Celeribacter indicus: one gene and its partner. The protein of the gene in region 1 interacts with the protein of each later gene in a pairwise test. Links are inferred from orthologs where the notes say so. Each region holds a gene or a part of one and is shown on either strand. Other genes may lie near its edges.

Region 1 (11,647 bases):
CCGCCGCCGATGATCCAGATCACCGCCAGCCCGACCAGCAGCGACAGCGCCGCCGCAATCGTCGGGAAGACCAGACGGATCAGCAGCCCTTCAAGCGCCTCCACATCGGCGGTCAGCCGGTTAAGCATCTGCGCCGAATGGCGCCGCGCCAGCGTAGGAAGCGGCACAGCGGAAAGATCACGGAACAGCCGCAGCCGCAGCCGTTCCAGCGCCCGCAGCGTAGCATCATGCCCCAGCAGCCGCTCGCCATAGCGCGAGGCGGCGCGGATCAGCGTCAGCGTTCGGATGCCACCCGAGGGGCGCAGAAAATCGAAGACAAGGCCAAGCCCGGCCGCACCCGCCATCGCGGATGCGGTGATGAACCATCCCGAGAGGCCCAGAAGGGCGGCCCCCGCAAGCGGCACCATCGCCGCTAGAACGGCCGCGCGCCGCAAATGACGACCATTGCCCGCGTTCATTTCCCGGATGACGGCGGCAAGATGTCTCATGCAGCCTCCCTCCCGGCCCGCAGCGCGATGACGTGATCCATCGCCCCGATCAGCCGCGCGTCATGTGTCGCGATCAGCAGCGCGCTGCCCAATTCGCGCAGTGCCAGAAGCGCCCCGGTAATCTCTTGCGCGGAGGTCGCGTCCAGATCCGCAGTCGGCTCATCCGCCAGCAGAAGCGTCGGGGGGGCAAGCAGCGCGCGGGCGATCATCAGCCTGCGCGCCTCACCGCCCGAGACACCGCCGCCGGTCTCGCCAAGACGGGTGCCAAGGCCCTGCGGCAGCGCGGCCAGGACATGACCGGCGCGCGCGCGATGCAGCGCCTCGGTCAGGGTGTCGTCAGTGGCATCCGGTGCGGCAAGGCGCAGCCAGCGGCGCAGGCTCATCGCCGGAAAGCGCGGCTGTTGCGGCAGCCAGCCTATTGCACCGCGCAGACCTGTAGCTGTCGCGTCCGAGAGACGGATATCGCCATAGCGGATGGTGCCGGACAGGGCCGGGCGCAGTCCCGCAAGCGTGCCGAGCAATGTGGTCTTTCCGATCCCGCTTGGCCCCGTGACCGCCGTGGCCGTCCGGGGCAACAGGCATCCGTCCGGCACAGCAATCGCAGCATCCTGCCCGGGCGAAATTACCAGCCCTTGCCAGCGCAGCGGCAAGGGCCTGTCGCAGCGGGCAGGAGGGGCTGCGCCCTCGCCCAGGATGCGCGGCCCCTCCTGCGCCAGAGCGGCCCGCGCCTCGTCCATCACCGCCATTGCCGCCGCCCGATCATGCCAGGACGCTGCCAGATCCCGCATCGGCTGATAAAACTCCGGCACGATCAGCAGAACGAAGATCGCCCCGAAGGCGCTGATCTGTCCGCCCCACCCGCCCCAGGACACCAGCCCAAGAAGCGAGACCCCCATCTGCACCGCGACCAGCGCCACCCCGAGCGAGGCCATCAGCTCCAGCACCGTCGAGGACAGGAAGGCAAGGCGCAGAACCTTCATCACCCGTTCGCGCAGATCAGTGGCGCGGGTTTCCAGATCGGCTCCGGCCTGGCCCACGGCGCCCAGAAACCGCAAGTCGGCAAGGGCCGCGATGCGGTCCATCAGCAGCCGGTTCAGCGCCCCCGCTTCGACCAGATGATCACGCGAGGCCGCCTGCGCCGCATAGCCGATCAACATCATGAAGACCGGGATCAGCGGCCCTGTGACCGCAAGTGCCAGCGCCGCTGTCCAGCTCTGGCTGGCGACCAGCCCCAGGATCACCAACGGCACGATCCGGGCACGGGCCATGGCGGGCAGGAACTTCTCCAGCCAGGGGCGCAGCATAGCCGCTTTCTCGCCCATCAAAGCTGCCTGTGCGGCCGCATCCTCGCCCGGTCCCGAGGGGGAGCGCCAGACCGCCGCCTCCAGCAGCTGCAATCGCAGATCGGCAATGCTGCGCGATGCCTCGACCTGCGCCGCCGCTTCGGCCCGCCAGTCCAGACCCGCGCGCACCCCGCTGAGCAGGATGAACAGCAGCGCCGCATACCAGGCCGGCACCTCGCCCGCGATCAGATCCGATATGGCCCAAGCGATCAGCGCCGCCTGCACCGGCCAGACAAGCACGGACAAAATAGAAAGGATTGCGGCCCTCCGCAGTGCCGGAGATCCGTCCAGCCTTGCAAGCGTACGGCTTCCATGCCGAGTGGATCGGTTAACAGTCATGAGTTGTCCGCATGGTTCATCAGAGCGACCACTTCAAAAGTGGCCACATGCTGGTTCTGCCCAAATAACTCATCTGATCTGCAGGATTTGACGATTGGACATTATGTCTCTGACAATTCGCCGCAGCAGCCAAAGTTCAATTTAACGCGACCTCAAAACTCCAGGGAAACGATCAAGGTCTTGGGCTGAATTTCACCAAGCCAGCTCATAAAATTTTCAGCGCTATGGTGGCCAAGCATTCTGAGCATCCAAACCAATGCCTCGAGCCTGCGCCCTACATGACAAGTCGCAAAGTCTGACTGGAGGCTAGAAGCCGTCAGCAGTTGACCTCTGGGCTCTGTTGCGAATAACTTGCAACTGCAAATCATTCGCAACAGAGTCGCCATGACAGTCAAGGCCCCCACTCCACGCTTCCAACCGTCCGAAGGCTGGCGCAGCCAAAGCCCGATGCCCTCGCTGTCCGAGGTCTATGGCTCGGTCGTGGTGCCGCAGGGGCGCACGCCTTGGCGGCGGTTTATGGCCTTTGTCGGGCCGGGCTATCTGGTCGCCGTAGGCTACATGGACCCAGGCAACTGGGCCACCTCGCTGGCTGGCGGGGCGAAATTCGGCTATACGCTGCTGTTCGTTGCGCTGTTGTCGAACATCATGGCGATCCTGCTGCAATCCTTGTGCGCGCGGCTTGCCATCGGGTCGGGGCGCGATCTGGCGCAGGCCTGCCGCGACGCCTTTCCGTCCTGGGTCTCCTGGCCGCTCTGGCTCTTTGCCGAAGCCGCGATCATCGCCACCGATCTGGCCGAGGTGATCGGCGTCGCCATCGGCCTGAACCTGCTGTTCGGCATCCCGCTGGAGATCGGGGTGTTCCTGACTGCCGTCGACGTGTTCCTGATCCTCTGGCTGCAAAACCGCGGCTTTCGTTGGGTCGAGGCCTTTGTCATCACGCTGCTTGTGGTGATTTCGGCCTGTTTCTTCGTGCAGATCGCCATGGCCGACCCGGACTGGAATGCGGTGATCATAGGTTTTGCCCCTTCGGTCGAGATCGCGACCAACCCCGAAATGCTATATCTTGCGCTTGGCATCATCGGGGCAACGGTGATGCCGCATAACCTCTATCTGCATTCGGGCATCGTGCAGACACGTAACTGGGGCACCGCCCCCGACGCACGGCATCAGGCGCTGCGCATGGCGACATGGGATTCCACCATCGCGCTGATGCTGGCGCTGGTGATCAACGCCTCGATCCTGATCCTGGCGGCGGCCACCTTCCACTCAACCGGCAATACCGAGATCGTCGAGATAGATCAGGCCCATGCGCTGTTGGCCCCGCTTCTGGGTGGATCACTGGCGCCGACGCTGTTCGGTATTGCACTTCTGTGCTCGGGGCTGAACGCCACGGTGACTGCGACCATGGCTGGGCAGATCGTGATGGAGGGCTTCATCAATTTCCGCATCAGCCCGGTTCTCAGGCGGCTTATCACCCGCTCCATCGCCATCGTGCCGGCAGTGCTGGTTATCCTGATCTGGGGCAGCGCCGAGATGGGGCGACTTCTGATCCTCAGCCAGGTGGTACTGAGCTTTCAGTTGCCCTTTGCCATCGTGCCGCTGGTCATGTTCACCGCCAGCCGGAAGAAGATGGGCGATCTGGTTGCGCCGCTTTGGCTGACCTCACTATGCGCCGTGATCGCCGTCACCATTATCTGGCTGAATCTCAACCTGCTGACATCCATCGCCGGGGGCTGAACAGGAACCGTTGAGACCTTCGAATAGGTTGGGCAGGATTCTTTGTCTATTGGGTCTGGAATGAGCGGCACTGGCCAATCGCCTCCTGCTCACGAAGCCTCATATTCCTGTGAGGGCAGACGTCCAGCCACATATTGGTCTTGAACCTCAAGTAGCTAGAGGTCCTATCACCCCCGAAATAACCCACCTTCCGACCGGCCGCCTTAAAGGCAGGCTGCTGGTTCACTGTCCCGTCTCTGTGTCGGCACAGAAGCGCCGATACTGCGAAAGGACCGAGAACCGTGAGCACTGAGAGAAGACCCAGATTGCGCTCTGGTGCGTCCCGTCGACACATTCTTGGAATGATGGCGGGAAGCGGGTTGATGGGGTTGGTGCCTCGGCAGGTGTTTGCGCAAGGATTCCCGGCTTTCAGCTTTGCATTGGCAGAAAGTGTCTCCAATGACCCCGGGCTGGCAACCTTTTACCGGGAGACCAACTATGCACCGGTCTGGACCGGTTCCGAGCATGCTGCGCGCAGATCGGCGCTTGTTACCGCCCTGTCGCAGGCGGGAAATCACGGATTGCCAACAGATAGCTACGATCTGGAGGGCCTTATCACTGCTTACCGCGAGGTTTCGAGCGAACGGGACAGGGCAAGGCTGGAAGCGCGGACCTCCAGCCTTTTCGTGCAATATGCCAAAGACATCAGCAGCGGTGTTCTGGAACCCATCCGGATCATCCCGCAGATCGTTCGCACCCTTCCCCGGCCCGATGTGGCGGAGCTGATGCACGGGTTCGTGGCTGCCGAGCCCACGATGTTCATGCAAAGTCTGGTGCCAACCTGCCCCGAATATTCCCGCCTGCTGCGCGCGATCTACCAACTGAAGGAACGTATCGCCGGTGGAGGCTGGGGACCGCAGATCACCGCCCGCAGGCTCGGACCCGGCGATACAGGCGAATCCGTGGTGATCCTGCGCAATCGCCTGATCGAGATGGGATATCTGCCCCGCACTGCAACGGCGTCCTACGATCACCGCATTCAGGCCGCCGTTGCCGCCTTTCAGCGTTTCCACGCGCTTGCGCCCAACGGTATCGCCGATGAGGCCACGCAGGACGAAATCAACCTATCTGCCGATGCGCGCCTGCGGTCCCTGACTGTAGCCCTCGAACGCGAACGCTGGCTCAATGTGCCGCGCGGACAGCGTCACATCTGGGTAAACCTTGCCGATTTTACCACCCAGATCATGGACAACGATCTGGTGACACTGGACACGGTATCGATCATCGGCAGTCGGCCGGATGACATGCAGACACCAGAGTTCTCGCACGAGATGTCCTATTTGGAGGTCAACCCCGATTGGACCCTGCCGCGCTCGATCATTGCGCGCACCTATTGGAACAGCCTCTCAGCGGGTGGGGCAAGGCAGCTGGAGGTCATTGACAGCGCAGGCCGTGTCGTGCCGCGCAGTTCGATTGATTTCTCACGCTATACGCCGCGCAATTTCCCCTACAGCCTGCGGCAGGCACCGGGGCCGACCAATCCACTTGGAACGGTCAAATTCATGTTTCCCAACCCTTGGGCGATCTATCTCCACGACAGCCCGGAACGAAACCTGTTCGACAACACGCTGCGCGCCTATTCCGCCGGCTGCATCCGGCTGCAAAGACCACACGATTTCGCCTATGAACTCCTGTCGCGCCAGACCGATGACCCAGTGGGCCTATTCCAGTCGACGCTTCGAAGCCAGCGGCAAACCCGGATCCAACTGGCCGAACATGTCCCGGTTCATCTCGAATACCGGACGGCGTTCACCGATGCCCGCGGCGGGGTTCACTTCCGCAAGGATGTCTATGGCCGCGATGCCCGGCTCTATGAGGCGCTGGATCGGGCGGGTGCTGTTTTCAGGATGAGTTGACAGCACCCGAACCCGCCACACCCAAGATCTAAATTTCACTAACAAACCAAGGACATCCTGCCAGATGACCAACACCAAAAATACGATCGCATTGCTCTTAGCCCTTCTGGCGGGCCCACTTCACGCCGAGGCAATTCCAGCAACAGATACCGACACCCCGTCCGTCGTGACAACGACCACCAGCGAAGCTGTTATCGCAGTGGGTGACTCTCTGGACCGGGTTCTTGCGCGCAGCGGTATTCTGCCGGCCAATCGTTTAGAAGCTGCCTTGGCGCTTGAGGGCGTCTATGATCTCCGAGACTTGCGACCAGGAGATTTGCTGCGCTGGACCACTCAGGCAGGCGATTCCAGTCGGCTTTCCAGCCTTCAGCTTTTGGTCAGCAATGGGGTGGAAGTATCGCTGTCCTTCACTGATGCGGTCGAGGCCGTAAGACTCGAGCCTGAGGTCACGACACAGGATCGTCAGGAGGCATTTGTGCTCGATGGCTCGCTCTATGACGCTCTGGTCGCGGCGGATGCTCCGGCGCGCCTTGCTGTCGATTTGACGGCATTGATGGCAGGCCAGGTGGATTTCAGGCGCGATCTGCGCGGTGGCGAGGAATTCGCGCTGGTTTGGCAGGAGGATCGATTGCCCGATGGGAGCCTGGCAGGCGAACCGCGCATGTCATACGCTCGTCTTTCACTCAATGGGCATCAGTTTGAATTGGTCGCCACAGATCCGACAAGTCCGGTCCTGCTCTTCGAGGACGGCGAACTCGTTCAACGAAGCTCGCCACCGATCATGGGCGCCAGATTGTCCTCTGTATTCGGAAATCGCAACCACCCGGTTCTTGGCGGGCGCCGTATGCATACAGGCATAGACTATGCTGCCGCGACCGGAACACCTGTAAGTGCAACCGGAGCCGGGCGGGTTGTCAGGGCCGAAACAATGCGGGGCTACGGATTGACCGTCGATATCGACCATGGAGGAGGCGTAACCACCCGCTACGCCCATCTCTCAGCATTCAACGAAGGAATTGTCCCTGGGGCACGCATCCGTGCCGGAGATCGCATCGGCGCCGTTGGCGCGACAGGTCTCGTGAGCGGCCCTAATCTTCACTATGAGGTTCTGGTCGACGGTCGCCCGGTAGATCCTTTGGAGGAAGAGGTATTGCAGGCCCAGGAATTTGCAAGTGCGGCCGATATTGAAGCTCTTACAAAAGGTCGAGCGGCCACAGGCTATTCGACTGAGCAAGATAGCTGACCGTCATTCCTGAATTAATTGCCCGAAGGCTGACGCATAAAAGGTGAGTGTCCTAAAGTCTGTGTATCTGCGCCGGACCATGCGGTTTCACATACTCAAGCGGCGAAGCGCTCGCCGAACATTATCGCGAACTGGTTGCGGGCCGCAATTCGACAGAAGCAACACGAGTGAGGTCAGATCCCTTGGCCGAAACTTCGCTGCAGAGCTAGCCGAACGTCGGCTTTCGAGGATGCGGCAAAGGAGCATTTGTTGAGCTCGACCGCCGGAAATGAGCCGCGTTCTGCCGACTAATTCAGAATTTGTGGCGGGTGGCGTCAAAGTAGTTCCGCAAACCCGCCAAGCTCTGCCGCCGTGGCGACCAGATCAGTTTGCGTCAGGGTACCGAGATAGTAGTCGACGCTGTAGAGCGGATTCTTCAGCCGGGCGCGCACCTTGCGGACCGAGGCGCAGAGCAGGCCGGGTGCTAGGTGCAGATGGTTGACCAGGAATTCGTCGGGGTGTTGCACATCGATGCTGAAAGGCGTCAGCGCATCGACCGGGAAGTCAACGAGGTTCTGGGTCACGATCACGTCGCAGCGCCCGGTGATGGCGGCGGCCAGCACGTGCCAGTCTTCAGGATCGGGCAAGCTCAGCGTCGCGATCAGTGCGTGGTGCCCCTCGATCAGACTGTCTCGCGTGGCCCGGTCCAGCAGGTCACGGGTGAGGCTTTGGCGACCCTGGTGGTGAACAAGCTGCGCGGTGGCCTGAAGATCGCGGCGGTCAAAGCGCCGGGCTTTGGTGATCGTCGCAAGGCAATGCTGCAGGATATCGCCATCCTCACGGGCGGCACTGCGATCAGCGAGGAACTGGGCATCAAGCTGGAAAACGTCACGCTCGATATGCTCGGCCGTGCGAAGAAGGTCGTCATCGACAAGGACAATACGACCATCGTCGATGGGGCAGGCACCAAGGCCGATATCGAGGCACGCGTCACCCAGATCAGAGCTCAGATCGAGGAAACCACCAGCGACTACGACCGCGAAAAGCTGCAGGAGCGGCTGGCAAAACTCGCAGGCGGCGTTGCGGTGCTCCGTGTTGGCGGTGCGACGGAAGTCGAGGTGAAGGAGAAGAAGGACCGCGTCGACGATGCACTCCACGCGACCCGCGCTGCCGTGGAGGAGGGCATCCTTCCTGGGGGTGGTACGGCGCTGCTGCGTGCGGCGAAGGTTCTGGACAGTATCGCAACCGAGAATGCTGACCAGAAGCACGGCTGAACCGCTCCGGGTTTGCCGGAGGCTGTTTGGTTTAAGTTATGCGGCTATGGTCTTAGTTACCAGAGCTGCGTAGAAGTTTGCCTCTGCTTCCGCTGGTGGGATGTTCCCGATGGGCTCGAGGAGGCGGCGATTGTTGAACCAGTCGACCCATTCCAGAGTGGCGTATTCCACGGCGTCCAGACTGCGCCACGGGCCACGGCGGTGGATGACCTCCGCCTTGAAGAGACCATTGATTGTCTCGGCCAAAGCGTTGTCATAGCTGTCACCGACGCTGCCGACCGAGGGTTCGATTCCTGCCTCGGCCAAGCGTTCGGTGTATTTTATCGCCAGGTATTGCGATCCGCGGTCTGAGTGATGGATCAGTCCCACACCAGGCTGCCGCTGATGAACAGCCTGTTCCAAAGCGTCGAGAACGAAGCCTGTGTGAGCCGTGCGGCTGACGCGCCACCCAACGATCCGGCGCGCGAACGTGTCGATCACGAATGCCACATAAACGAACCCTTGCCAGGTGGCGACATAGGTGAAATCGCTGACCCAGAGCATGTTCGGTGCCGGCACCCGGAATTGCCGGTTTACCTTGTCCATCGGGCACGGCTGCTTCTTGTCAGGGATCGTCGTTTTATGCGGCTTGCCCCGGATGACGCCCTGCAGGCCCAAATCCTTCATCAACCGGGCTATCGTGCATCGGGCCACATCAAATCCTTCCCGCCGCATCTGGCGCCAGACTTTGCGCACGCCATAGACCTTGTAATTCTCATCGAACACGCGCTCGATCTCGGGGCGAAGCTCGTCGTCGCGCTTGAACCGATCCGAGCGCAGATCAGGGTCGGCCCGTTTGGCCAGATGATCGTAGTATGTGGACGGGGCAATCGGCAGGTGCTTGCAGATCGGCTCGACCCCGAGCTCTCCACGATAATCGTCGATAAAGGCGATCATGACTTCGGTCGGCGGTCGAGCTCCGCCATCGCAAAATACGCCGACGCCTTCCGCAGGATCTCATTCGCCTGCTTGAGTTCGCGGTTCTCGCGCTCCAGCGCCTTCATCTTCTCGGCCATCTCGGTACTGACCCCAGCACGGTCGCCACGATCAATCTCTGCCTTTTTGACCCAGTCATTCAGCGTGTTCGTCGAACAGCCTATCTTCGCCGAGATCGATACGATCGCTTGCCAGCGGCTCTCATGCTGACCGGCGTTGTCCAAAACCATACGAACCGCTCGCTCGCGCACTTCAGGGGAATATTTGTTCGTTGTCTTGCTCATGATGCTCCATCCTACTCAAGAGTTGGAGCCTCCGGCAAACCCGGAGCGGTTCACATGATAGTATCTGCAACTGTCGTCGTTGCGGGAGCGATGGTTGTTGCAGGCATAGTCGCCTCGTGACGCTTGGAGTGGTACGTTGATCAGCGCCGGTGAAGACGGGGAAGCCTTGGGCTTTCAGCAAGCACTTGATCGCGCGTCCTCGCTCCTGCGTACTCATCCTCGCATCGTCTTCATGATGTGCGGGATAGCAGGATCAGGGAAGACAACCTTCGCCCAAGCATTAGAGGGCATGGGCTGCCGACGGCTATCTATAGATGAGGAAATTTGGCGTACCTATGGTCGCTTTGGTGTCGACTATCCTGAGGATGAATATCCCATCTTGCAGGCTTCGGCAGAGAAAATACTGCGCGAGCAACTCGTCGAAATGCTGCAGACAGGAACAAAGGCGGTAATCGACTTCAGTTTCTGGAAATCCCAAACGCGAGCTGACTACCGTGAGCTTGTGCATCGTAATGGTCACCATTGCCAAATTGTGTTTCTGAAAGTTCCAGAGAACGTGCTGCGGAAGCGATTAGTTAATAGAGCTTCCCGTCGCGATGCTAATGCGGCCTTTCCAATGGGAGTGTCATGAACTATGTGTATCTGGCCCGGCCCATGCGGTTTCAGATACTCAAGCGTCGAAGCGCTCGCCGAACATTATGGCGAACTGGTTGCGGGCTGCAAACCATTCCCGGACATTTCGGCCATCCTTTTCGAATTTGCGGATTGCCAGATAGATCAACTTGGTTGCGGCCTCGTCGGTCGGGAAGGAGCCCCGCGTCTTGATCGTTTTCCGGATCACGCGGTTCAAGCTTTCTATGGCATTCGTGGTGTAGATGATTTTCCGGATCGCGGGATCGAAACCAAAGAACGGGATCACCTCCTGCCATGCCCGGCGCCAGGCCGGGGCGATGGAGGCGTATTTCCCGGCCCATTTCTCCTCGAAGGCATCGAGCTCGGCCTCGGCCATATCGGCGGTCGGGGCACTGTAAATCCGGCGTAGGTCCGCAGCCACGGCCTTGCGGTCCTTCCAAGAGCAGAAATTCAGGGAATGGCGCACCAGATGCACGATGCAGGTCTGGACCATGGCGTCCGGGAACGCGGCGGTGATGGCCTCAGGAAAGCCCTTCAGCCCGTCCACGACCGCGATCAGGATGTCCTGCACGCCCCGGTTCTTCAACTCGTTCATCACCGAGAGCCAGAATTTGGCGCCCTCGTTCTCGGCGGTCCACAGGCCCAGAACCTCACGGCTCCCATCACGGGTGACGCCCAGGGCGACGTAGACGGCCTTATTCTTCACTGTCCGGCTGTCGGCGTCACGGATCTTCACCCGTAGAGCGTCGAAGATCACGATGGGATACATCCGATCCAGCGCGCGGGTCTGCCATTCCCTGACCTCGTCCAGCACCGCATCGGTGACGCGGCTGATCAGGTCGGGCGAGACCTTCAGGCCGTAGAGATCAAGCAGGTGAGCCTGGATGTCCCGGACCGTCAGCCCGGCCGCATAAAGCCCGATGATCTTGTCATCGATCCCGTCGATCCGGGTCTGGCCCTTCTTCACCAGCTCGGGCTCGAAGCTGCTGTCGCGGTCGCGAGGCACCGCCAGCGGCAGTTCGCCGTCTTGGCTCTTCAGCACCTTGCTCGAGGCGCCATTGCGGCGGTTGGTCTGGCCGGGTGGAGCGTCTTTGCCTTCCTCGTAGCCAAGATGCGCCGTCAGCTCCGCGCCCAGCATTCGTTCCATGAGCTTGATCTTCAGCTCTTTCATCAGCCCGGCATCGCCGAGCAGATCCTCAGGGCGCTCCACACCCTTAAGCAGTTCGTCCAAGATGTCTTTCGAAATAGTCATTCATGCTTCCTTTCGGTGCAGCATGAACCGGATCAGCCATACACAAAAGGTCGGACACTCTCTTTCCAATTACAGACGATCTCCTACAGCGCTACATCCAAGGCTTTGAGCCTCCCTCCGGTCAAGATGCGTGGACCGTAGAATAATCCATTGTCGAAGACTTTTTGTGGGCAAGTCAGGTCGTCTATTTTCGCTCGTCAACTCC
Region 2 (11,486 bases), 790 kb from region 1 along the record:
ATCCTCAACCCGATGGGCACGACGGATGCGATCGAGTTCTTGATCTCCAAGCTGAAACAGACGAAAACGAACGCCGAGTTCTTCGACTCGATGAACGCCTGATTTTCACATTATCAATAGGTTAAACCTGTGGATACGATCTACGCCCTGGCGTCCGCCCGCGGCAAGGCGGGTGTTGCAGTGGTCCGGATTTCCGGGCCGCTTGCGTTTTGGGCTGTTGAAATCCTGGCAGGCGACGTCCCCCCGGCGCGACGGGCCGCGCTTCGGCTCCTGAAGGATCGCGAGGGTGGTGTTCTTGACGAGGCGCTGGTGATCTGCTTCGAAAAAGGGGCGTCTTTCACGGGAGAAGAAAGCGCGGAGCTTCAACTCCATGGCTCCGTCGCCATCGTCAACGCGGTCCTGCGCACCCTGGCGAAGATTGATGGGCTTCGCATGGCCGATCCGGGAGAGTTCACCCGCCGCGCGCTTGAGAACGACCGTCTCGATCTTGCTCAGGTGGAGGGGCTTGCCGACCTCATCGAGGCGGAGACGGAAGCGCAAAGGCGCCAGGCGCTGAGGGTGTTTTCCGGTGCCCTCGGTGAGAAGGTGGAGCGGTGGCGGCACGCGCTCGTTCGCTCTGCGGCCTTGCTCGAAGCCACGATAGATTTCGCGGATGAAGAGGTGCCGAGTGACGTCTCGCCAGAGGTGCTGGTACTGATCGCGGAAGTGATGATCGAATTGGAAACCGAACTCGCGGGTGCGGCGATGTCCGAACGGATCCGCGATGGCTTCGAGGTCGCGATCGTTGGACCGCCAAACGCAGGAAAGTCTACGCTTTTGAATGCCTTGGCGGGGCGTGAAGCGGCAATCACCTCGGAAGTTGCGGGAACAACGCGCGACGTCATAGAGGTGCGGATGGAACTTGGTGGATTGCCGGTGACACTGCTTGACACCGCCGGCCTGCGGGAGACCGAGGATGCGGTGGAGGCCATCGGCATCGAACGCGCCCGCAGTCGTGCGCAGCAGGCCGACCTCCGGGTCATCCTCCTGCCTCATGCCGGCGCTGTGCCGGAGATGCGGCCGGAACCTGACGACCTGGTTCTCGTCGGGAAGGATGACACCGGTCAGGATGATCTGTCGGTTTCCGGAAAAACGGGGCAGGGGATCGACCGGATGGTGAGTCATATCTCCGGGATTTTATCGTCGCGCGCCCTGTCCGCCTCGTCGGCCATCCGCGACCGCCACAAGATCGCGATGAAGGAGGCAATGGCCTCTTTGGAATCGGCGCGAAATGAGGTATTGATCGGCGCGGACAGGACTGAGATCGCAGCGGAAGAGTTGCGAAAGGTGGTCCACAGCCTCAATTGCCTTGTTGGCCGGATAGATGTGGAAACGGTTCTGGGGGAAATCTTCTCCAGTTTCTGTATCGGAAAATGAATGGGAACGCCGGGAGTGTTTCACGTGAAACATAGCGATTTCGATGTTGTCGTCGTGGGCGGTGGCCATGCCGGGTCCGACGCCGCGGCGGCGGCGGCGCGGGCGGGCGCCCGTACCGCCCTTGTTACGCTGCGCCGGGACGGGATCGGCGTCATGTCCTGCAATCCGGCGATCGGCGGGCTGGGCAAGGGCCATCTCGTGCGCGAGATCGACGCGCTCGACGGCGTCATGGGGCGGATTGCCGACAAGGCCGGGATCCAGTTCCGTCTGCTGAACCGTCGGAAGGGTCCGGCCGTTCAGGGGCCACGGGCGCAGGCCGATCGCAAAATCTATCGCCGCGAGATGCTTTCGGAACTGGAAAGCACGCCAAATCTGCAAATCTTGGAGGCCGAGGTTTCGGACCTTCTCCTCGAGGGGGACGCGGTGGCCGGGGTCGTGCTCGCAGATGGTGCAGAGATTCGTGCGGTATCCGTCGTACTCACGACCGGAACTTTTCTGAACGGGTTGATCCATATTGGCGACGTGTCGCGTCCGGGTGGGCGTATGGGGGACAGGCCTTCGCTCGCGCTCGCTGAACGTCTCTACGGCTTCGGGCTTCCCATGGGACGGTTGAAGACCGGTACACCACCGCGCCTCAACGGAAAAACGATCAACTGGAGCATCCTGGAAAGGCAGCCCGGAGACGATGTGCCGGTCATGTTCTCCTTCCTGAACCGACGGCCGTCGGCGCCGCAGGTCGCCTGCGGTATCACTCATACCAATGAACAGACGCATGAGATCATCCGGAAGAACCTTGATCGGTCTGCGATGTATGGCGGACATATCGCCGGCGTCGGTCCGCGCTATTGCCCCTCGATCGAGGATAAGGTGGTGCGGTTTTCCGATAAGCCGTCGCACCAGATTTTCCTGGAGCCGGAAGGGATCGACGACGATACCGTCTATCCCAACGGCATTTCGACCTCGCTTCCCTTGGATGTGCAGGAGGCTTATGTCCGGTCGATTCGCGGCCTGGAGGCGGTGGAAATCCTTCAGCCGGGCTATGCCATCGAATATGACTACGTTGATCCGCGCGCCTTGCGAACGACGCTCGAACTCAAGGATGTGCCGGGACTCTTCCTCGCGGGGCAGATCAACGGGACGACAGGATATGAGGAAGCCGCGGCGCAGGGACTGGTGGCGGGTGCGAATGCGGCGCACAAGGCATTGAGCCGCGAGCAGGCGGTGTTCCGCCGCTCGGACAGCTATATCGGCGTGATGATCGACGATCTGGTGACGCGTGGCGTGACTGAGCCTTACCGCATGTTCACCTCCCGCGCCGAATTTCGCCTGTCGCTTCGGGCCGACAACGCGGACCAAAGGTTGACTCCGTTGGGACTTGATCTCGGCCTCGTGACGGAAGGACGTCGCGTCGCGTTCGAGGAGAAGATGACGGCGCTCGAAAGGGCGCGGTCGTTGCTGGAGGCGAGGACCTACACTCCGCGGGAGCTGGCGGGAGCTGGAATTGCGGTGAGCGATGACGGCTCACGGCGCACGCTCTACACGGTGTTGTCCTTCCCGGACAGCTCTTTCGATCAGCTCCTCGCGTTGGATCCCGGACTGGGGGATCTTCCCGACGAGGTCCGGGATCAACTGGCGAAAGATGCGCTTTATGCCAATTATATCGCCCGGCAGAAACGCGATGTCGAGGCAATGAAGCGGGATGAACAGCAGGCAATCCCTGTTGATTTCGATTACGCCGCGCTCGTCGGGCTCTCGAATGAACTGCGGATGAAGCTCGAAAAGACCCGGCCGCAGACGATTGCGCAGGCGGGGCGCGTGGAGGGCATGACCCCCGCGGCTGCGACCTTGATCCTTGCGCGGGTCAGGCAGGCGAAAAAGGCGAAGGCCTCCTGATGATGCGCCCGCAGATTGCCGGCATGGATGTTTCACGTGAAACGTTGGAGCAGCTGGAGCAATACCACCGCTTGTTGCGAAAATGGACGCCAGCGATAAATCTCGTGGCGAAATCCACGATGGAGGACGTATGGGACCGTCATTTCGTCGATTCTGCTCAGGTTTTCGGACTTGTGCCACGACACGAGGCGCTCTGGGTAGACTTGGGGAGCGGAGGCGGATTTCCCGGTCTTGTCTGCGCCGTTCTGGCCAGAGAACTTTCACCGGAGACGCGTTTCGTTCTCGTCGAATCGGATATGAGGAAGGCGACGTTTCTTCGCACCGTCGCCCGTGAATTGGCACTCGAAGCAGAGGTGATCTGCGATCGGGTGGAAAAAGTGCCGCCGCTTGGGGCGGAAATCCTGTCCGCCCGCGCCCTAGCGCCGCTGCCGAAACTTCTGGACTATGCCGCGCGTCATCTTGGGCCAGCGGGTATTGCGGTCTTTCTCAAAGGGGAAAGTTTCCGGGAGGAGATCTGCAAGGCGCAGGACGACTGGCGCTTCGCATATGAGGAAATCCGCAGCCAGACAGATGAGGCCGCCATGATTCTGCGCATTGGAGATATCGAACGTGTCTGACCCCACCCGTCCGCCGAGTCCGAAAATCATTGCCGTCGCGAACCAGAAGGGCGGGGTGGGAAAGACCACGACCGCGATCAACCTTGCCGCCGCCTTGGTGGAAATCGGGGCACGCGTGCTCGTGGTGGATCTCGATCCACAGGGCAATGCGTCGACCGGCCTCGGGATCGACACCGAACATCGCGGCTACACGACCTACGATCTCCTTCTCGGGGATGTGGATCTTCACGAGGTGATCCAGACCACGGATATCGAAGGGCTCTGGATCTCTCCCGCAACGATAGATCTGAGTTCGGCCGACCTGGAAATGGTGTCGAACGAAAAGCGCAGTTTCCTGCTCAGCGATGCGTTGCGCCAGCCGGCGATTGACGACTATCGCCTTGATTTCATCCTGATAGATTGCCCACCGTCGCTCAGCCTTCTTACCGTGAACGCCATGGTGGCGGCCGATTCCGTGCTGGTGCCGCTGCAAAGCGAGTTCTTCGCGCTCGAAGGCCTGTCGCAGCTCATGTTGACGGTCCGCGAGGTCCGGCAGAGTGCCAATCCAAAGCTCCGTATCGAAGGTGTGGTGTTGACGATGTATGATCAACGCAACAACCTCTCCCGGCAGGTCGAACTCGACGCGCGGGAGAATCTCGGGGATCTTGTGTTCGAGACGGTGATTCCCCGGAATGTGCGGGTAAGCGAGGCGCCGTCCTTTGCTCTGCCGGTGCTCCAATACGATCCGGTGTCGAAAGGCAGTATCGCGTATCGCACGCTGGCGAAGGAAGTCGCCGCCAAGAAAGGACTCTGAACGATGGCCATGCCGAGCAAACCGAAAAGCCGAGGGTTGGGGCGGGGACTGTCCGCCTTGATGGCGGATGTGACGCAGGAAAACGCGGCGGCCGAGGAGGCGGGAACGCCCCGTCGCCCGGACATGATGGTTCCGATCGAAAAGATCATCCCAAACCCAGATCAGCCTCGGCGCAGTTTCGATCCATCGGGACTTCAGGAACTTTCGGATTCGATCCGGGAAAAAGGCGTGATTCAGCCGCTGATCGTGCGGGAAAGCCCGCGAGAGGCGGGAATCTATGAGATTGTCGCCGGCGAACGTCGCTGGCGGGCGTCGCAGATGGCGCGGCTGCATGAGCTTCCGGTGCTCGTGCGGGCCTATAGCGACACGGAAGTGCTTGAGGTTGCGATCATCGAGAACATCCAGCGTTCTGATCTGAACGCCATTGAGGAGGCTGCGGGCTACAAGCAGTTGATGGAAAGGTTCGGCCACACACAAGAGAAGCTCTCCGAAGCGCTCGGCAAGAGCCGAAGCCACATCGCCAACCTGATGCGGCTTCTTCAACTTCCGGAAGATGTCCAGGATTTCGTGGTGAATGGAGATCTGTCCGCCGGTCACGCGCGTGCCTTGGTGACGGCCGACAATCCCTCCGACCTGGCGCGGCAGATCATTCGTGGCAATCTCTCCGTCCGGGAAACCGAAAAGCTTGTAAGGGGCGAACGGGCTCCGACACAACGCAAATCCGCGTCTTCCGGCACGTCCCAGGCGAAAGACGCTGACACCCGCGCATTGGAGGGCGATCTCTCCGCCACTCTGGGCATGAAGGTCGAAATCGACCACCGGGACGGTGCGGAAAACGGTCGGATCAGCATTTCCTACGGCACGCTGGACGAACTCGATTCGCTTTGCCAGCTCCTGTCGCGGGGTGTCTAGGCGTCGGGGATCAGGGCACGGATGATTGCATTGAGAAGCGGACGGCCTTTCTCGGTGACGAGGAGCCGTCCGTTTTCCGTCTCCAAGAATCCGCCCTCAAACAAGTTGTTGTTTTCAAACGGAAATTCTTTACCATACAGAGTGTTGAGCCGATCGAGCGCCACTCCCTCCCGGATGCGCAGACCCATCATGAGATATTCGATGGCCTGATCCCGGCCCGGCAGCGCGTCGCGCGACTGTTCCCCATGACCGAGCGCAGAGACGCGGTCGAGCCAAAGGGCAGGGGAGAGCGGCGTGTCGATGGCGTATTTCTCGCCCCCGAGGGTGAGCCGACCGTGCGCGCCGGGGCCGATGCCGGCATAATCGCCATATCGCCAGTAAATCAGATTGTGACGGCTTTCCGCGCCGGGCCGCGCGTGATTGGAAATCTCGTAAGCGGGCATGCCGGCGGCCGCGCATTCTTCCTGCGTGACGAAATACATGTCGGCGGCGGCATCATCCGTCGGCAGATCCTTCAGCATCCCGCGGTCGTACCGGTCGCCAAAGGCGGTTCCGGCCTCGATCGTCAGCTGATAGAGGGAGAGGTGGTCGAGCGCCATGGACAGCGCCTCGCGCAGTTCCGCGCGCCAGGCGGAGACGCTTTGACCCTGCCGCGCGTAGATCAGATCGAAACTGACCCGATCAAAGGTGTTTCGGGCGATCTCGAATGCCGCGCGTGCCTCGGCGACGGTATGAAGGCGACCGAGCCTCCGCAGATCGTCGTCCCGCAGAGACTGGATTCCCATGGAAATGCGATTGACGCCGGCCTCGCGATAGCCCTTGAACCGACCCGCTTCCACCGAGGTCGGGTTCGCTTCGAGCGTGATCTCGGCATCGTTGGACATCGGCCAAGAGGCTCTGATCCGGCTCAAAAGGCTTTCCACGAGGTCCGGATCCATCATCGAGGGCGTTCCGCCGCCGAAGAATACGGTATTGAGGACGCGGCCGGATGTTTCCCGTGAAACGCGCTCGATCTCCGAAAGATAGGCCCGCTCCCATGCCGTCTGGTCGATGTTCGCCGCGACATGGGAATTGAAGTCGCAATAGGGGCACTTTGCCTGACAGAACGGCCAGTGGATATAAAGCCCGAACCCGCCGTTCCGCCAGTCTTCCATCATCGGTCCCTGTATGCGGTGACTTCGATTTCGATCTTCATCTCCGGTTTGATGAGCGCCGCGACCACCATCGTCGCGGCAGGCCGGATGTCGGCCAGATATTCGCCGAGCGCCGGCACCACCTCGTCCACCAATGCCGTATCCGTGATGGTGTACTGGACGCGCACCGCGTCGGAGAGGGAGAAACCCGTTCCTTCGAGGACGCCGGAAATGGTCTTGAACGCATTGCGTGCCTGATCGGCGATGCTTTCCGGCATGGTCATGGTGGCATAGTCGTAGCCGGTCGTGCCGGATACGAAACACCAGTCGCCCTGCACGACGGCACGGGAATAGCCCATGACCTTTTCGAAGTCGGAGCCGGAGGAGATCAGTTTGCGTTCACTCATTTCGAGAGATCCTTGAAAGGTCCGCGGACCAGTTGACGAAACGCGTCGGCACGGTGGCTCATCGCCTGTTTGCGTGCCTGATCCATTTCCCCGAAGGTCTCTGTCTCGCCCTCGGGAAGGAAGATCGGATCGAATCCAAAGCCGTTCTCGCCCCGCGGCGGCCAGACGAGCCGTCCCTCGACCGTGCCGTCGAAGATTTCGTCATGCCCGTCGGGCCAGGCAAGGCAGAGCGTGCAGCAGAAGCGCGCGGTGCGCGGTTCCGGCGCGGATTTTTCCTCGAGAAGATCCCAGACCTTCTTCATCGCCATGGGAAAATCGCGGCCCGCGGGCGTCTCCGCCCAATCCGCCGTATACACGCCGGGCGCGCCGTCGAGCGCGTCCACCATGATGCCGCTGTCGTCGGAGAGCGCGGGAAGGCCGCTCGCCCTTGCGGCGAAATGGGCCTTGATCCGGGCGTTTCCGGCGAATGTGTCCTCGGTTTCCTCAGGTTCTTCGAAACCGAGATCGCCCGCCGAGACCACTTCGATCCCGTAGGGTGCGAGAAGCTCCGCGATCTCGCTCAGCTTTCCCTTGTTGTGGGAGGCGAGGACGAGGCGATCTCCGTCAAAGCTCCGCATCAGATCACCGCCGCGTTCTGTGCGGCGACGAGTTCCGCGACGCCCTTTTCCGCGAGGTCGAGCAGCGCGTTCATCTGGTCGCGCGAATAGGTGGCGCCCTCCGCGCTCATCTGCGTCTCGATCAGCCGCCCGTTCGCAAGCATGATGAAATTGCCGTCGACGCCCGCCTCGCTGTCCTCCGGATAGTCGAGATCCAGAACGGGCTGGCCCGCGTAGATCCCGCAGGACACCGCAGCGACATTGGACAGAAGCGGATCGGACACGATATCGCCCGCCTTCAGGAGCTTGTTCACCGCGAGCCGCAGCGCGACCCAGCCGCCGGTGATCGACGCACAACGGGTGCCGCCGTCCGCCTGGATCACGTCGCAATCCACCGTGATCTGCCGTTCGCCCAGGGCGACCCGGTCCACGCCCGCGCGCAGCGCCCGGCCGATCAGCCGCTGGATCTCCACCGTGCGGCCGCCCTGCTTGCCCTGCGTCGCCTCGCGCCGCATCCGCGACGTGGTCGACCGCGGCAGCATTCCGTATTCCGCCGTGACCCAGCCCTGGCCGGAATTGCGCATGAAGGGCGGAACGCGTTCCTCGATGGTCGCGGTGCACAGGACATGGGTGTCACCGCAACGGATGAGACAGGAGCCCTCGGCATGTTTCGTGACGCCCGTTTCGATTGAAATCGGCCGCATCTCGTCTAAATTTCTACCCGAGGGTCGCATCGTCTGTCCTTCCGTTTCCGTTGCCGCACACATAGCCAACGGCGCGCGAAAGACGCAAGCCCGATTGACCCGCGGAAGAGTTGTCATTTAAGTGAACCGGAGCCCCCACGTCCTGCCAGAATGACCGAACGCGCAAATCTCATCTCCGAAATGAACGACCGCTCGCGCGAAGTGTTTCGCCGCGTCGTCGAAGGCTATCTGGAGACCGGCGACCCGGTCGGCTCGCGGACCCTGACGCGCACGATGAGCGAGAAGGTCTCCGCCGCGACGATCCGCAACGTGATGCAGGATCTCGAATATCTCGGCCTGCTCGACAGCCCCCATGTCTCAGCGGGACGGATGCCGACCCAGCTCGGCTTGCGGATGTTCGTCGACGGGCTTCTCGAGATCGGCCAGGTGACCGAGGACGATCGCGAAAAGATCGAAGCTACGGTGAGCAGCGGCAATCGCGGTGATGTCGGCTCTGTGCTCGACCGGATCGGCTCGGCGCTGTCCGGGCTGACGCATGGCGCAAGCCTCGTCCTTGCGCCGAAGCACGAAGCCCCGATCAAGCATATCGAATTCGTGAGCCTTGCACCCGATCGCGCGCTGGTGGTGCTGGTCTTCGCCGATGGCCATGTCGAGAACCGCGTCTTCACCCCGCCCATCGGCCAGACGCCGTCCTCGCTGCGGGAGGCTGCGAATTTCCTCAACGCGCTTGCGGAGGGGCGCACGCTTGCAGAACTGCGCCATGTCGTCGAGCGGGAGATCGACGCGCGGCGCCAGGAGCTCGACAGCCTCGCCGCGGAGATGGTGGAAAGCGGCTTCGCCCATTGGGAGGGCGAGGGGACGAGCTACGAACGCCTCATCGTGCGCGGGCGTGCGAATCTGCTCGAATCCAGCCCCGAGGCGGAGGAGCTTCAGCGCATCCGTGAACTGTTCGACGATCTTGAAAAGAAGCGCGATATCGCGGATTTTCTCGAGGGCGCCGAAGAGGGCGAAGGTGTGCGCATTTTTATCGGTTCAGAGAATAAACTTTTCTCGCTTTCGGGTTCCTCTTTGGTGGTTTCTCCATATATGAACGCGGACCGTAAGATAATCGGTGCCGTGGGTGTCATCGGACCGACCCGCCTGAACTACGGGCGGATCGTTCCGATCGTCGACTACACGGCCCAACTTGTCGGGCGGATGCTGTCCGGCAAGACGTGAAAAGGTGGAACATGACGGACCCAAAGAAAGACATCGCTGACGAGACCGAGACCGGCATCGAGAAGGATCTGATCGACATCACTTCGGCGGAGGCCGCCGAGCCTGTCGAGGAGGAGGTGGACCAGCTCGAGCTCCTGCGGGCCGAGCGCGACGAGTTCAAGGACCGTTTCATCCGTGCGGTCGCGGAGGCGGAGAATGCGCGCAAGCGTGCGGACCGGGACCGCCGGGAGGCGGAGAATTACGGCGGCTCGAAACTCGCCCGCGACATGCTGCCGGTCTTCGACAACATGAAACGCGCCATCGACGCCATCACCGAGGAACAGCGTGAACAACAGGCGGCGCTGATCGAGGGGATCGAGCTGACGATGCGCGAGCTTCTCAACGTCTTCTCGAAACACGGAATCCAGATCATCACGCCAGATGTGGGCGAGAAATTCGATCCGAACCGGCACGAGGCGATGTTCGAGGCCCCCGTGCCGAACACGAAGGCCGGCGACATCATCCAGGTGATGAACGTGGGCTTCATGCTCCACGACCGGTTGCTGCGGCCGGCCCAGGTGGGCGTCTCCTCGACCCCCGCCTAGATCAGCGCCTTCAGATCGTAGAGAAGCTGCAAGGCCTCTCGCGGAGACAGCTCGTCGGGGGAGACTCCGGCGAGCTTTTTCTCGACGGCGCTCTCCTTCGGTGCGGCGGGCGCCGGCGCCGGGGGTTGAGCGGCAAAGAGCGGCAGGTCGTCGATGATCGCCTTCGGACGGGCGGCATTGTCCGCCTGTCCCTTCTCCAGAGCGTCCAGAACGGTTCGCGCCCGTTTAACCACCGCCGGGGGCAATCCTGCGAGCCGGGCGACCTGCACCCCATAGGACCGGTCTGCCTTCCCCTTCACCACCTCATGCAGGAAGATCACCTCGCCTTCCCATTCCTTGACCGAAACGGTGGCGTTTTCCACCCCGACGAGCTTGTCGGAAAGCGCGGTCATCTCGTGATAATGCGTCGCGAAAAGGGCGCGGCACCTGTTCACGTCATGCAGATGTTCGAGCGTGGCCCAGGCAATCGACAGGCCGTCATAGGTCGCCGTGCCGCGCCCGATCTCGTCGAGGATCACGAGCGCCCGGTCATCCGCCTGGTTGAGGATCGCGGCGGTTTCGACCATTTCCACCATGAAGGTCGAGCGCCCGCGCGCGAGGTCATCAGACGCCCCCACGCGGGAGAAGAGCTGCGACACGATCCCGATCCGGGCGCTTTCCGCCGGAACATAGGAGCCGGCCTGCGCGATCAGGGCGATGAGCGCATTCTGCCGCAGGAAGGTCGATTTGCCGGCCATGTTCGGCCCTGTCAGAAGCCAGATCGCCGCGCCGTCCCCTCCGTCCGAAAGGGCGCAGGAATTGGCGACGAATTTCTCGCCCCCCTGCTTGCGCAACGCGCGTTCGACGACCGGATGACGGCCCCCGGTGACGAGGAATTCACGACCCTGATCCACCTCTGGCCGGTTCCAGTTCTCCGACACCGCCAGATCCGCGAGCGCGGTGGTCAGGTCGAGCTCCGCGAGCGCCTTCGACGCATCGTTGATCGCGGGAGCACGGTCGAGCACCGCGACGCGCAGCGTTTCGAACAGGCGCTTCTCGATCTCGAGCGCGCGACCGCCGGCATTGTGGATCTTCGTTTCGAGCTCTGACAGTTCGAGCGTCGTGAACCTCACCTGGTTCGCCGTGGTCTGGCGATGGATGAACGTGTCCGAGAGCGCGCGCATCTTCTCGGCATGTGTGGCGGTGGTCTCGATGAAATAGCCGAGCACGTTGT

What was found.
Region 2: the proteins of P73_RS05155 (region 1) and grpE interact in binary tests that used the Escherichia coli proteins (3 or more experiments, as listed by UniProt). The link is inferred for Celeribacter indicus from one-to-one orthologs.

Annotation. Positions count from the first base shown.
Region 1 is NZ_CP004393.1:1,007,319-1,018,965, forward strand. The notes cover bases 1,735-4,730. They hold P73_RS05155 (Nramp family divalent metal transporter), read left to right. Parts: upstream 1,735-2,554; coding sequence 2,555-3,907; downstream 3,908-4,730. Other genes in these bases: P73_RS05150 (ABC transporter ATP-binding protein/permease), read right to left, coding at 1,735-2,071; P73_RS05165 (L,D-transpeptidase family protein), read left to right, coding at 4,270-4,730. Outside these bases: P73_RS05145 (amino acid ABC transporter ATP-binding/permease protein), read right to left, coding at 1-488; more of P73_RS05150, read right to left, coding at 485-1,734; more of P73_RS05165, read left to right, coding at 4,731-5,802; P73_RS05170 (M23 family metallopeptidase), read left to right, coding at 5,867-7,045; P73_RS26305 (PIN domain-containing protein), read right to left, coding at 7,360-7,737; P73_RS24795 (P-loop nucleotide/nucleoside kinase family protein), read left to right, coding at 9,694-10,188; P73_RS05200 (IS256 family transposase), read right to left, coding at 10,228-11,442. UniProt on the Escherichia coli protein: H(+)-stimulated, divalent metal cation uptake system. Involved in manganese and iron uptake. Can also transport cadmium, cobalt, zinc and to a lesser extent nickel and copper. Involved in response to reactive oxygen.
Region 2 is NZ_CP004393.1:211,773-223,258, forward strand. Bases 8,652-11,486 are described here. They hold grpE (nucleotide exchange factor GrpE), read left to right. Parts: upstream 8,652-9,700; coding sequence 9,701-10,273; downstream 10,274-11,486. Other genes in these bases: hrcA (heat-inducible transcriptional repressor HrcA), read left to right, coding at 8,652-9,689; mutS (DNA mismatch repair protein MutS), read right to left, coding at 10,270-11,486. Outside these bases: transcription termination factor Rho, read left to right, coding at 1-102; tRNA uridine-5-carboxymethylaminomethyl(34) synthesis GTPase MnmE, read left to right, coding at 130-1,416; tRNA uridine-5-carboxymethylaminomethyl(34) synthesis enzyme MnmG, read left to right, coding at 1,441-3,309; 16S rRNA (guanine(527)-N(7))-methyltransferase RsmG, read left to right, coding at 3,309-3,926; P73_RS01080 (ParA family protein), read left to right, coding at 3,919-4,719; P73_RS01085 (ParB/RepB/Spo0J family partition protein), read left to right, coding at 4,729-5,631; radical SAM family heme chaperone HemW, read right to left, coding at 5,628-6,785; P73_RS01095 (RidA family protein), read right to left, coding at 6,785-7,171; rdgB (RdgB/HAM1 family non-canonical purine NTP pyrophosphatase), read right to left, coding at 7,168-7,788; rph (ribonuclease PH), read right to left, coding at 7,788-8,501; more of hrcA, read left to right, coding at 8,622-8,651. UniProt on the Escherichia coli protein: Participates actively in the response to hyperosmotic and heat shock by preventing the aggregation of stress-denatured proteins, in association with DnaK and GrpE. It is the nucleotide exchange factor for DnaK and may function as a thermosensor.